3 regions of the Pseudomonas sp. B21-017 genome follow, and region 2 is predicted to be linked to each of the others. Evidence: predicted binding sites of a transcription regulator. Region 2 holds the regulator's gene; each other region holds the start of a gene.

Region 1 (4,403 bases), 940 kb from region 2:
GCTTTGCCCTTTTACTCTACCGTCGGTACGCCAAGCCTGGATCAATGGCTGGCGAGAAGGACGCGGCGACAATTGGGACGGTATGACCGGCACTGCGGGAATCCACAGACTCAACGAACTTCACGCCGTCGGCTAATACAGGGCACACACTCCGACACGACAATCTGATTACGCTACGACTTAACCACGCACGTCCTATCCGGACGGCGGGCTTCGGCCCAGGGGCTCCTTCGGGGAGCCCTTTTTTATGCCTGCAAAGAAACTACGGTGGTGAGGTCGTTTCTGTGGCGAGGGAGCTTGCTCCCGCTGGGCTGCGATGCGGCCCCAAAACCAATCAACCCGGAGTGTCAGGTAAAACGCGGTTGCAGGATTTACGACTGCTTCGCAGCCGAGCGGGAGCAAGCTCCCTCGCCACAAAAGCCCCCACCATCAGGGCCCAAATCAGGCTTCAGCGCAGCGCGGCGATGGCATCTACCGATTCACGAATCAGTGCCGGGCCTTTATAGATAAAGCCCGAATAGATCTGCACCAGGCTCGCACCCGCGGCGATTTTCTCAGCCGCGTGCTTGCCTTCGGTGATACCGCCCACGGCGATGATCGGCAAGCGACCGGCCAGTTCCGCCGCCAGCACCTTCACGGTGTGGGTGCTCTTGTCGCGAATCGGGGCGCCGGACAACCCGCCCGCCTCGTCACCGTGCTCCAGGCCTTCGACGCCGACGCGGCTCAGGGTGGTGTTGGTGGCGATCACCGCATCCATCCCGGTTTCGATCAGTGCCTGGGCCACCTGCGCGGTTTCTTCATCGCTCATGTCCGGTGCGATCTTGATCGCCAGCGGCACATGTTTGCCGTGGCGCAGGGCCAATTCCGCCCGGCGCGTGGCCAGGTCGGCGAGCAATTGCTTGAGCGAGTCGCCGAATTGCAGGCTGCGCAGGCCCGGCGTATTCGGTGAGCTGACGTTGACGGTCACGTAGCTGGCGTGGGCGTAAACCTTGTCCAGGCAGATCAGGTAATCGTCGACCGCACGTTCAACCGGCGTATCGAAGTTCTTGCCGATGTTGATACCCAGCACGCCCTTGTACTTGGCCGCGGCCACGCGAGCGAGCAAGTGATCGACGCCAAGGTTGTTGAAACCCATGCGGTTGATGATCGCCTCGGCTTGCGGCAAGCGGAAAATCCGTGGTTTCGGATTACCCGGTTGCGGGCGCGGGGTGATGGTGCCGATTTCGACGAAACCGAAACCCAGTTGGGCAAATCCGTCGATCGCCGCGCCGTTCTTGTCCAGACCGGCCGCCAGACCCACCGGGTTCGGGAACTCCAGGCCCATGACCGTCACCGGCATTTTCGCCGGTGCCTTGCACAGCAAGCCGTTGAGGCCCAAACGCCCGCCCGCGCCGATCAGGTCCAGGGACAGATCGTGGGAGGTTTCCGGGGAAAGTTTGAACAGCAGCTGACGGGCCAGGGTGTACATGGGCAGGCTTGACTCGGGTGGCGATGAGAGGCGGCGATTATAGCCGCGCATCGAGTCCACAGGCGAGGCGCACGACAAAATCAGCCAGCGATGGCATATGCCTTGCACCAACATGGTCATCAGCACTCATGCCAACGACGGAATGAGTGGCAGGACAATGGCGTCGTCACCGGCTCTGCTCGCGCAGAGGCCATGGGGCGACGTTTTTTTTGGAAGGTGCAAATCGATGAATGAACCATCAGCCGGCCCACTGGCCTGGGTCAACGGCAGCGATGCCCCGGAAAAAACCGAAATCAACCTTGGCTTCATGGCTCTGAGCGACTGCGCCTCAGTGGTGGTCGCCGCCACCCAGGGCTTCGCCCAGCCTTACGGTCTGACCCTGAACCTCAAGCGCCAGTCGTCCTGGGCCAACCTGCGGGACAAACTGGTCAGCGGCGAACTCGACGCCGCCCACAGCCTGTACGGCCTGATTTACGCCGTGCACCTGGGCATCGGCGGCGTAGCCTCCACCGATATGGCCGTGCTCATGGGCCTGAACCAGAATGGCCAGAGCATCAACCTCTCCCACGGCTTGCAGGCCCTGGGCGTGACCAGTCCTGAAGCACTGGACCATCACGTGCACCAAAGTCGCCCAAAACTGACCTTCGCCCAGACATTTCCCACAGGCACCCACGCCATGTGGCTGTATTACTGGCTGGCGAGCCAGGGCATTCATCCGTTGCAGGATGTCGACAGCGTGGTCGTCCCCCCGCCGCAAATGATCGCGCACCTGCAAGCCGGGCGCATCGACGGGTTCTGTGTCGGCGAACCGTGGGCTGCCAGTGCGGTGCGACAGAATCTCGGTTTCACCATGGCCACCACTCAGACCATCTGGCCCGACCACCCGGAAAAAGTCCTCGGCTGCACCCGCGCCTTCGTCGAGCAATACCCCAATACCGCCCGGGCCCTGGTGATGGCGATCCTCGAGGCCAGCCGCTTCATTGAAGCCAGCCGCGAAAATCGCCGCAGCACCGCGCAACTGTTGAGCGCCCCCGAATACCTCGATGCCCCGCTCGATTGCATCGAACCGCGCTTGCTCGGTGACTATACCGACGGCCTGGGCAATCACTGGCAAGACCCACACGCGATGCGTTTCCACAGTGGCGGAGAGGTCAATCTGCCGTATTTGTCCGACGGCATGTGGTTCATGACCCAGTTCCGTCGCTGGGGCTTGTTGCGCGACGACCCGGATTACCTCCGCGTGGCCCGTCAGGTCCAGCAACTAGACTTATACCGTGAGGCCGCCACCGCTGTCGGCGTGCCCGCCCAGGCTCAGGAAATGCGCAGTAGTCAACTGATCGACGGCAAAGTCTGGGACGGTTCGGACCCGGCCGGCTATGCCCGCAGCTTCACGCTGCACGCCATGAGCGACAGCGCTCCCCTTCTCGCCAGCCGCTGACAGGAGCCTGCGAATATGTTGCGTATCCTGCTGATCAATGACACCGCGAAAAAAGTCGGGCGTCTGAAAGCGGCCCTGACCGAAGCCGGGTTCGAAGTCATCGACGAGTCCGGCCTGACCATTGACCTGCCCGCGCGCGTCGAAACGGTGCGTCCGGACGTGATTCTGATCGATACCGAGTCACCGAGCCGCGATGTGATGGAACAAGTGGTGCTGGTGACTCGTGATCAACCACGGCCAATCGTGATGTTCACCGACGAGCACGATCCCGGCGTGATGCGCCAGGCGATCAAGTCCGGCGTCAGTGCCTACATCGTCGAAGGCATTCACGCACAACGCTTGCAGCCGATTCTCGACGTGGCCATGGCTCGCTTTGAAAGCGATCAGGCCCTGCGCGCGCAACTGCACGCCCGCGACCAGCAACTGGCCGAGCGCAAGCGCATTGAGCTGGCCAAGGGGCTGCTGATGAAGATGAAGGACTGCAACGAAGAAGAGGCCTACACCCTGATGCGCCGCCAGGCCATGAGCCGCCAGCAGAAGCTGATACAGGTGGCGGAACAGATCATTGCCATGAGTGAGTTGCTTGGCTGAAGGACACCTTCGCGGGCAAGCCTCGCTCCTACAAGTGCAAGCACAATACCTGTAGGAGCAAGGCTTGCCCGCGAAGGCCGCGACTCGGTTTCCCTTGTTGGCACAGATCTCGCTAAGTAATCCCTGCAAGGTAACCAACGGCGGTTGCCCCACCTACGACAAAGACGTCGCTCACCTCATTCGCCCCCTTTTGCGAATCAGGTAGCGGCGTTTTTCCGTTTTGGCCCCAGAGACCGGGGCTGGTGGTGCGGCCGTTGCGGCGCCCCACCTGCAAGCTCATGACTCCTTCTTGATACGCCTGACAGCTGAGGTGCGCGATGAATTCAAGCTTCTGGAAATCCGGCCATACCCCGACACTGTTCGCAGCCTTCCTCTATTTCGATCTGAGCTTCATGGTCTGGTACCTGCTCGGCCCCCTGGCGGTGCAGATCGCCGCTGACCTGCACCTGACCACCCAACAGCGCGGGCTGGTGGTGGCCACGCCGATTCTGGCCGGTGCCGTACTGCGCTTTGCGATGGGCCTGCTGGCTGATCGCCTGTCGCCAAAAACCGCCGGGATCATCGGCCAGATAATCGTCATCAGCGCCCTGCTCGTTGCCTGGAAAGTCGGCATCCACAGTTACGAGCAGGCGCTGTTGCTGGGCCTGTTCCTCGGCATGGCCGGTGCGTCCTTCGCCGTCGCCCTGCCGCTGGCCTCGCAATGGTATCCGCCGCAGCACCAAGGCAAAGCCATGGGCATCGCCGGTGCCGGTAACTCGGGCACCGTGCTGGCCGCCCTGATCGCTCCGGTGCTGGCCGCCGCGTATGGCTGGAGCAACGTGTTCGGCTTCGCCCTGATTCCGTTGATCCTGACCCTGATCGTCTTCGCCTGGCTGGCCAAGAACGCCCCTGAGCGGCCGAAAGCCA
Region 2 (4,403 bases):
CGGTCAGGTAGACAGAGCGGTGATGCCCGCCGGTGCAGCCAATGGCAATGGTGACATAGGCGCGGTTGCTGGCGGCAAAGCGGGGCAGCCACTTGAGCAGGTAGGAGGAAATGTCCTGGAACATTTCCTCGACATCCGGCTGCGCCGCCAGGTAGTCGGCCACCGGTTGATCGAGCCCGGACTGTGCCCGCAGCTCCGGTTTCCAGTAAGGGTTAGGCAGGCAGCGCACGTCGAACACCAGATCGGCGTCCACCGGCATGCCACGCTTGAACCCGAAAGACTCCACCAGAAACGCAGTACCGGGCTCCGGCTGATTCAGCAGGCGCAGCTTGATGGTATCGCGCAGCTGATACAGGTTCAGATTGGTGGTGTTGACCTTGAGGTCGGCCAGGTCGGCGATCGGCCCCAGCAGATTGGTTTCGTCCTCTATCGCCTCCGCCAGCGAGCGATTGGCACTGCTCAGCGGGTGACGACGGCGGGTTTCCGAAAATCGTTTGAGCAGGGTCTCTTCATCGGCGTCCAGATACAGCACATCGCACTGGATATGCCGGCTGCGGACTTCTTCCAGCAATTCGGGAAACCGTGACAGGTGGCTCGGCAAGTTGCGTGCATCGATGGACACGGCCACCAGAGGTTGTGCCAGTTCGGTGTGAATCAGTGCGCGTTCGGCCAGTTCCGGCAACAGACCGGCCGGCAGGTTGTCGATGCAGTAGTAGCCGTTGTCCTCGAGAACATCGAGGGCAGTGCTTTTACCTGAGCCGGAGCGGCCGCTGACGATGATCAGGCGCATGATTAGTGACCGTTTTGCTCGTCCAGGACAACCTGATACAAGGCTTCGTTGCTCGGGGCGCTGCGCAGTTTTTCACGCACTTCCTTGCGATCAAGCATGCTGGCGATCTGGCGCAGCAACTCCAGGTGCGCATCGGTGGCGGCTTCGGGGACCAGCAGTACAAACAGCAGGTCAACCGGGGCACCGTCGATGGCGTCGAAATCGATGGGTGCATCCAGGTGCATCAAGGCACTGATGGGCGATCCGCAGCCCTTGAGACGGCAGTGGGGGATGGCGATACCGTTGCCAAAGCCGGTGGAACCGAGTTTTTCACGGGCGACCAGACTCTCGAAGACATCCTGCATGGCCAGATCCGGCACTTCGCGATGGATGAGGTTGGCAATTTGCTCGAGGGCTTTCTTTTTACTGCCGCCCGGCACGTTCACCAGGGAACGGCCGGGGGTCAGGATGCTTTCAAGTCGGATCATGGGTTGGGAGTGTTAACGACCGGTCGCGCCCTGGAGGAGGCTCTGGGTCTTTTCCTTATGCTTTTTGAGTTGTTTATCCAGCTTGTCGGTCAGTGCGTCGATCGCTGCGTACATATCGGTATGTTCCGCGTTAGCGACCACCTCATTGCCGGGAATATGCAGCGTGGCTTCGATTTTCTGCTTGAGCTTCTCGACCGTCATCGTGACCTGCACGTTGGTGATCTTGTCGAAATGCCTCTCTAATCGTTCGAGTTTTTCGCCGATGTAGGTGCGAAGAGGTTCGGTCACTTCCAGTTGGTGTCCACTGATGTTGACTTGCATACAGCTTCTCCTTCGTTGCCAGTGCATAAAGCGGTAGATCCGATGATCTACCACTGGAACGCTGTGGCGTGGCTCTACATCAACCGCTTGCGTTCGCTCGAAGGCGCGATTCCTAGGGATTCGCGGTACTTGGCGACGGTGCGGCGAGCCACCTGAATGCCTTGTGCCTCCAGTAAACCAGCGATCTTGCTGTCACTCAACGGCTTTTTCTGATTTTCCGCGGCAACCAGTTTTTTGATGATCGCGCGGATCGCCGTAGACGAGCATTCACCGCCTTCGGAGGTACTGACGTGGCTGGAAAAAAAGTATTTCAGTTCATAGATGCCCCGTGGGGTATGCATGAATTTTTGCGTGGTCACCCGTGAAATCGTCGATTCGTGCATGCCCACCGCTTCAGCGATGTCATGCAGCACCAGCGGTTTCATGGCCTCGTCGCCGTACTCCAGGAAGCCGCGTTGATGCTCGACGATCTGGGTGGCCACTTTCATCAGGGTTTCGTTGCGGCTTTGCAGGCTCTTGATGAACCAGCGAGCCTCCTGCAACTGATTACGCATGAAGGTGTTGTCAGCGCTGGTATCGGCGCGGCGTACGAAGCCGGCGTATTGGGCGTTGACCCGCAGGCGCGGCACCGACTCCTGGTTCAGTTCCACCAGCCAGCGCTCGTTGTCCTTGCGCACGATCACGTCGGGAACGACGTATTCGGCTTCGGTGGACTCGATTTGCGAACCCGGGCGCGGGTTGAGGCTCTGGACCAGTTCGATCACCTGGCGCAGTTCATCTTCCTTGAGCTTCATGCGGCGCATCAGCTGGCTGTAGTCGCGGCTGCCGAGCAAGTCGATGTAATCGGTGACCAAGCGCTTGGCCTCGGTCAGCCAAGGGGTCTTGGCGGGCAGTTGGCGCAGTTGCAGCAGCAGGCATTCACCGAGGTTGCGGGCGCCGATACCGGCGGGCTCGAATTGCTGGATGCGGTGCAGGACGGCTTCGATTTCGTCCAGTTCGATGTCCAGTTCCGGATCGAAGGCCTCGAGGATTTCCTCGAGGGTTTCGTCCAGATAGCCCTGATTGTTGATGCAGTCGATCAGGGTCACGGCGATCAGGCGATCGGTGTCGGACATCGGTGCCAGGTTCAGTTGCCAGAGCAAATGGCTTTGCAGGCTTTCACCGGCCGAAGTACGGGTGGTGAAATCCCACTCGTCGTCATCGTTGCTCGGCAGGCTGCTGGCGCTGGTCTGGTAGACGTCTTCCCAGGCGGTATCGACAGGCAATTCGTTGGGAATGCGCTCGTTCCAGTCGCCTTCCTCAAGGTTATCCACCGTCGGGGCGGTTTCCTGGTAGGAGGGTTCCTGAATGTCGGTGTTGGGTTGCTGTTCGGCTTTGTCGGCCAAGGGGTCTGCGTTATCGAAGTCGTCGCCTTCTTCCTGGCGTTCGAGCATCGGATTGGACTCCAGGGCCTCCTGGATTTCCTGTTGCAGGTCCAGGGTCGACAATTGGAGCAGGCGGATGGCCTGTTGCAGCTGCGGTGTCATCGTCAGCTGCTGGCCCATTCTCAAGACTAGCGATGGTTTCATGGCAGGGGCTTAACACCTTATTCGCCGGCGCACATGCGCCATCCACTACAGGGCGCCGAAGCGCCAAACATAAGCAAATTATATGCCTGAAACTGAAGTGTTTGCCTAGAGCGCTGTAACAATAAAAAACTATTGATTTTTTATTGATATGAGCATCAAGGCGACTGGCCAGGCACCTCAGCGCTTACAGGCGGAACTCATGGCCCAGATACACTTCCTTGACCAGTTCGTTGGCCAGGATGGTGGCGGAGTCGCCTTCAGCGATCAGCTGGCCATCGTTGACGATGTAGGCGGTTTCGCAGATGTCCAGGGTTTCACGGACGTTGTGGTCAGTGATCAGCACGCCAATGCCTTTGGCCTTGAGGTGATGGATGATCTGCTTGATGTCGCCCACCGAGATCGGGTCCACGCCGGCGAAGGGTTCGTCGAGGAGGATGAATTTCGGGTTGGTGGCCAGTGCCCGGGCGATTTCCACCCGACGGCGTTCACCACCGGACAGGCTCATGCCAAGGCTGTCGCGGATGTGGTGAATGTGAAATTCCTGCAGCAGGCTTTCCAGCTCTTTGCGGCGACCGGCCTTGTCGAGCTCCTTGCGGGTCTCGAGGATGGCCATGATGTTGTCGGTCACCGACAGCTTGCGGAAGATCGACGCTTCTTGCGGAAGATAGCCGATACCGGCCTTCGCGCGACCATGCATCGGCTGGTGGCTGACGTCCAGGTCATCGATCAGTACGCGACCCTGATCGGCCTGTACCAGGCCCACGATCATGTAGAAACAGGTGGTTTTACCGGCGCCGTTGGGGCCAAGCAGGCCGACGATCTGGCCGCTGTCGATGGACAGGCTGACGTCACGCACGACCTGGCGGCTCTTGTAGCTCTTGGCCAGATGCTGAGCTTTCAGAGTTGCCATTACTGGGTTTTCTCGTCGGTTTTCTTCTTCGGCTGGATCACCATGTCGATACGCGGACGTGCCTCGGTGACCTTGCTGCCTGTGGCGCGACCGGCGCTGGCGAGTTTTTTCACCGTGTCATAGACGATTTTTTCGCCCTGGGTGACGTTGTTGTCCTTGTCGACAACTTTGGCCTTGTCGATCAGTACGACGCGGTTTTGCGCGGCGTGATATTGGATGGTCACGCCCCAGCCCTGAACAGGCTTGGTGTCGCCAGCTGTTTGCAATTGCTCGAAGTACGCCAGGTTGCCCACCGAGGTCACCACGTCGATGTCGCCAGTCGGGGTGCGAGTGATGGTCACGGTGTT
Region 3 (4,403 bases), 2.6 Mb from region 2:
GAGATCCGCCCATTGGGCGCCAACGTGGCCATGGACAGTGGCGTCTACACCTTTACGTTGACCGAAGCCGATGGCAAGACCCGTCAGGTGCAGGCGCGTTACACCTTCGTTTATGAGCAGGTGGGCGGTCAGTGGAAGATTCTCAACCACCACTCTTCGGCGATGCCGCAAACGCAGGTGTTGCACGCGGGGAAATAAACAAGAGGATGTGCCAGACCGACACGGCCCACTGTAGGAGCGAGGCTTGCCCGCGAAGGCGTTCTCAAGTACGCCAAAAGCTTCGCGGGCAAGCCTCGCTCCTACAGGTTGATCTGCCCCCAAAAGTTGGACATCAATCCTAATTTTGGGGTCAGATCAATGCTCAGTTCAACGCCAGGTCGTCTTCGGGCTGCTGCCCGCGAGCCTGTGCCGCGCGTTGCAACCGGCTGGCGATCAAGGTGTTCTTCAACAGATAGGCAATGGTCATCGGCCCGACGCCACCGGGCACCGGGGTGATCGCGCTGGCGACGGTGCGGGCGCTGGCGTAGTCGACATCGCCCACCAGACGGTTGCCGAACTCGCTGGTGATGCGGTTGATGCCGACATCGATCACCACCGCGCCGGGCTTGAGCCAACTGGCATCGATCAACGCTGGCCGGCCCACCGCGGCGACCACGATATCCGCCAACCGGCACAACGCCGGGGCATCGACGCTGCGCGAGTGCACCACGCTGACCGAACAATTGGCCTGCAGCAGCAAGGTCGCCATCGGTTTTCCGACGATGTTCGACCGGCCGATCACCACCGCGTGCAAACCACTCAAGTCATCTCCGCAGGTTTCGTGCAACAGACGCATGCAGCCGCTGGGCGTGCACGGAGTCAGCACTTCGATGCCTTGCACCAGCCCGCCAACGTTTTCCCGGTGAAAACCGTCCACGTCCTTGATCGGGTCGATGGCATGAATCACTGCCTGCTCATCGATAGGGGCCGGCAAGGGCAGTTGCACCAGGATGCCGTTCACCGTGGGATCGGCATTGAGTTGTGCAATCAGTTCCAGGACCTGGGCCTGGCTGGCGGTTTCCGGCAGGCGGTATTCCAGGGAGCGGATACCGACTTCCTTGGCGCGCAGCAGTTTATTGCGCACATACACATGGCTGGCCGGGTCGTCGCCGACCAACAAGACCGCCAGGGCGGGGTAGATCTGTTGGCCAGCCAGGGCCAGAACCTCTTCCCGGACCTCGTCGAGAACCTTGGCAGAAATGGCTTTGCCGTCGATATCGCGGGCAAATGTGGGGGTGCTGCTGATCAAGAGAGTCACCGTTGTCTTGATTGAATGGGGGTGAAGTGATCATCGCGGCGTCTTCACGCGCCGATGATCCATCAGAGACATGCAGGCAAGGGTGCTCAGGCTATCAGGTGAGGGCAGGCATACGCCACCGGAACACCAGCCAGCGATCAGACAGGCTGGGATCGAGCTCTCAATGCATCTTGCTGTGATCAGGCATGCCGAGCGCCTGAGTCTCGGCGTCAACGGTGATCGTCTCTTTTTCGCCCTTGGCGTTTTCCACGGTCAGGGTCAGGGGCACTTTGCCGCCTTCCTTAACCTGGGCCGTCAAATCCATCAACATGATGTGATAGCCATGGGGATCGAAGCTTACCGGTTTGCCGGCCGGCAGCGCGACGGACTCGACCTGGCTCATGCTCATCACATCGTCTTTCATGCTGGATTGGTGAATTTGCACGGTGTTCGCTACCGGCGACTGTACGCTGAGCAGTTTGCTATCGCTGTCGGCCTGCAGGGTCATGAAGGCGCCGGTCGAATGCTGACCGGCCACCGTCGCGCGGACCCAGGCGTCGCTCACCTGGGTTTGAGCGGACACCTGCCAGGCCATGCCAATCAGGGAAAGACCCAGGACCAGTTGTTTGATACCCAGCTGTTTAATACGTGGTGCGCAAATCGAAGTCATCAGCAGACCTCCATGACGGTGAGCAGGTCTTCTGCACACTCTTTAGCGGTAAGGGACGCGGACAGCCCCAGGCGCAAATTGCCTCGGGAGTCGAAAACGAAGCTGGTCGCGGTATGGGAGAGGGTATAGGTCGAACCGCTCGGGATCTTTTCATAGAACACACCGAACTCCTTGGCGGTGGCGGCGGTTTCTTCCAGCGTACCGTACAGCGCCTCGAAACTCGGATCGAAGGCCTTGACGTAAGCGTCGAGCATTTGCGGCGTATCGCGCTCGGGGTCCAGGGTGATGAAGATCACTTGCAGGCGTTCGCCATCGCGGCCCATCAGTTTTTTCGCCTGTGCCGCACGGGCCAGCGTCGTCGGGCAGACCGCCGGACATTGGGTGAAACCGAAGAAAACCATCGGCATCAGGCCCCGATAGCTGGTCAGCATCCGGGATTCGCCCTGGGCGTCCTTGAGCTTGAAGGTACGCCCCATGATCTTGTCACTGAGGTCCTTGCCGTACTTGAACGACAGCTTGCTGCTGTCATCGCAGCCAGCGAGCAGGCCGAGGCTCAGCAGGCTCATGCCGCGCAGGACCGTGCGACGGGTATACAACGTACTCATGAACAAAAGCATCCTGTGTAGCGACCGGGAATCTACAGTGGCTGATCAATCAGACGAAAAAAAGCGCATGGATGTTAACAAACTGTTGCCCTGTGACGCTTAATCGATGGCTTGGCGGCATGCGCCAAAAGGTCGCGGCCTCGATATATCTGAAAATACAAATACGCGATGCTGCTGAAGGCAACGCTTACCCGGGCCGGTAAGTTGAGCAGCGACGAGCCGCAATTACTGATTTGACGACTGCTGCGCAGCCGAACGCAGCCTCGCAGGCTCGGCAGCTGCTACAGATCGGCATTGACGCTTGCCCGAATGGCACCGGGAAATGCCCGGCAGGGTGTAGAGCATGCACTTTTAAAGAGCCACGTCTGACAACATGCACCAGTGCGAAGCGGTTTCCTGAGCTGTTCCTTCCTTCAGTCCCAACGTCCGCCCACCCGCTCGCGGGGGGCTGCAAAGTTGACTCGCGCCTGATGAGACCCGCCCGGGGCGCGGTCTTTATCAAACTCTCCCATCGTTCAGCCGTTGGTTTTCCAGAACTGAGGAAGTCATGCGCTGCAGACTGGCACAAAGGCTGCATTCTCCCTTCAGCCTCATCTGAAAAAGAGGGGCAGCCCACTCGATCAACGAAGATCGACCGGCCGGGCAGGTCGTGGGCAACATCGGTGGATCAGGCGAAGGCGCCAGGTCGAACACCGCGAAGAACAGGCAAAGACGCCTGAAACCGAGAGGTTTCAGGCGTTTTTTTTTGCTTTTTTATCCGTGATTGGCTTTGGCTGGGTGCTTACTATGAATTCCAATGTTGCCGCATTGAACAAACTGCAAACGCTGATCGTGATCGGCAATGGCATGGTCGGACATCATTGTGTCGAGCAGCTCATCGAGCGCGGCGCCCTCGACCATTACCGCCTGCATGTCTTCAGCGAAGAGCCGATGCGTGCCTACGATCGTGTGCATCTGTCCGAGTATTTCGGCGGTCGCGATGCCGAATCGCTGGCCCTGGGCGAAGCCTCCCTGTATCAAACGCCGGGCGTCACCCTGCATTTGGGTGTGCCGGTGCTGGAAATCGACCGCGCCCGGTGCCAGGTGATTACCGCGCAAGGTTGCGTCGCCTACGACAAACTGGTTCTGGCCACCGGCTCTTATCCTTTCGTGCCACCTATTGAAGGTGCCGAAGGCGACTCGCGCCTGGTGTATCGCACTCTTGAAGACCTCGACGCGATTCGTGCTGCTGCGGCCAATGCCCGGCGTGGCGTGGTGGTCGGCGGTGGCCTGCTCGGTCTGGAGGCCGCCAACGCCCTGAAAAGCCTGGGCCTGGAAGCCCATGTGGTGGAATTCGCCCCGCGCCTGATGCCGGTGCAGCTGGACGAGCAGGGCGGCCTGGCGCTGAAGGCGCAAATCGAGCGGCTCGGTGTGAGTGTGCACCTGTCCCGTGGCACGCAGTCGATCAGTGCCGGCGAGCAGTACCGCTACCGGATGAATTTTGCCAACGACGAATTTCTTGAAGCCGACCTGATCGTGTTCTCCGCCGGCATCCGTGCGCAAGATGCATTGGCCCGCCAATGCGCGCTGAACATTGGTCCTCGCGGCGGCGTGGTGATCGACGACCAGTGCCTGACCAGCGACCCGAACATCTACGCCATCGGCGAGTGTGCCGCCTGGAATGGCAGCCTCTTCGGCCTAGTCGCCCCCGGTTATCAGATGGCCCGTGGCGTCGCGTCGCTGCTGTGCAATCAAGCCGCCGAGCCGTTCCAGGGCGCCGATATGTCGACCAAGCTCAAACTGCTCGGTGTTGACGTCGGCTCCATCGGCGATGCCCATGCCCAGACACCGGGCGCGCGCAGTTATCAGTTCA

What was found. Region 2 encodes sigma-54, which starts transcription at its own class of promoters, with help from an activator protein. Its sites were predicted from a motif close to ANTGGCATNNANNTTGCTNT; they were not measured.
Region 1: a site for sigma-54 is predicted at 1,558-1,577, ahead of LOY28_RS20470 (CmpA/NrtA family ABC transporter substrate-binding protein). Genes of this name have one in related genera too.
Region 3: a site for sigma-54 is predicted at 3,110-3,129, ahead of nirB (nitrite reductase large subunit NirB). Genes of this name have one in related genera too.

The regions. Positions count from the first base shown of each region.
Region 1 covers NZ_CP087194.1:4,562,911-4,567,313, forward strand. Annotated here, with positions in the region: gene rmf (ribosome modulation factor) at 1-136, shown strand, start outside; gene LOY28_RS20465 (quinone-dependent dihydroorotate dehydrogenase) at 449-1,468, opposite strand; gene LOY28_RS20470 (CmpA/NrtA family ABC transporter substrate-binding protein) at 1,695-2,906, shown strand; gene LOY28_RS20475 (ANTAR domain-containing response regulator) at 2,922-3,497, shown strand; gene LOY28_RS20480 (NarK/NasA family nitrate transporter) at 3,815-4,403, shown strand, end outside.
Region 2 covers NZ_CP087194.1:5,506,080-5,510,482, reverse strand. Annotated here, with positions in the region: gene rapZ (RNase adapter RapZ) at 1-790, opposite strand, end outside; gene ptsN (PTS IIA-like nitrogen regulatory protein PtsN) at 793-1,257, opposite strand; gene hpf (ribosome hibernation-promoting factor, HPF/YfiA family) at 1,270-1,578, opposite strand; gene LOY28_RS24995 (RNA polymerase factor sigma-54) at 1,653-3,146, opposite strand; gene lptB (LPS export ABC transporter ATP-binding protein) at 3,331-4,056, opposite strand; gene lptA (lipopolysaccharide transport periplasmic protein LptA) at 4,056-4,403, opposite strand, start outside.
Region 3 covers NZ_CP087194.1:2,924,225-2,928,627, forward strand. Annotated here, with positions in the region: gene LOY28_RS13205 (SgcJ/EcaC family oxidoreductase) at 1-198, shown strand, start outside; gene LOY28_RS13210 (bifunctional 5,10-methylenetetrahydrofolate dehydrogenase/5,10-methenyltetrahydrofolate cyclohydrolase) at 362-1,288, opposite strand; gene LOY28_RS13215 (copper chaperone PCu(A)C) at 1,458-1,946, opposite strand; gene LOY28_RS13220 (SCO family protein) at 1,946-2,551, opposite strand; gene nirB (nitrite reductase large subunit NirB) at 3,338-4,403, shown strand, end outside.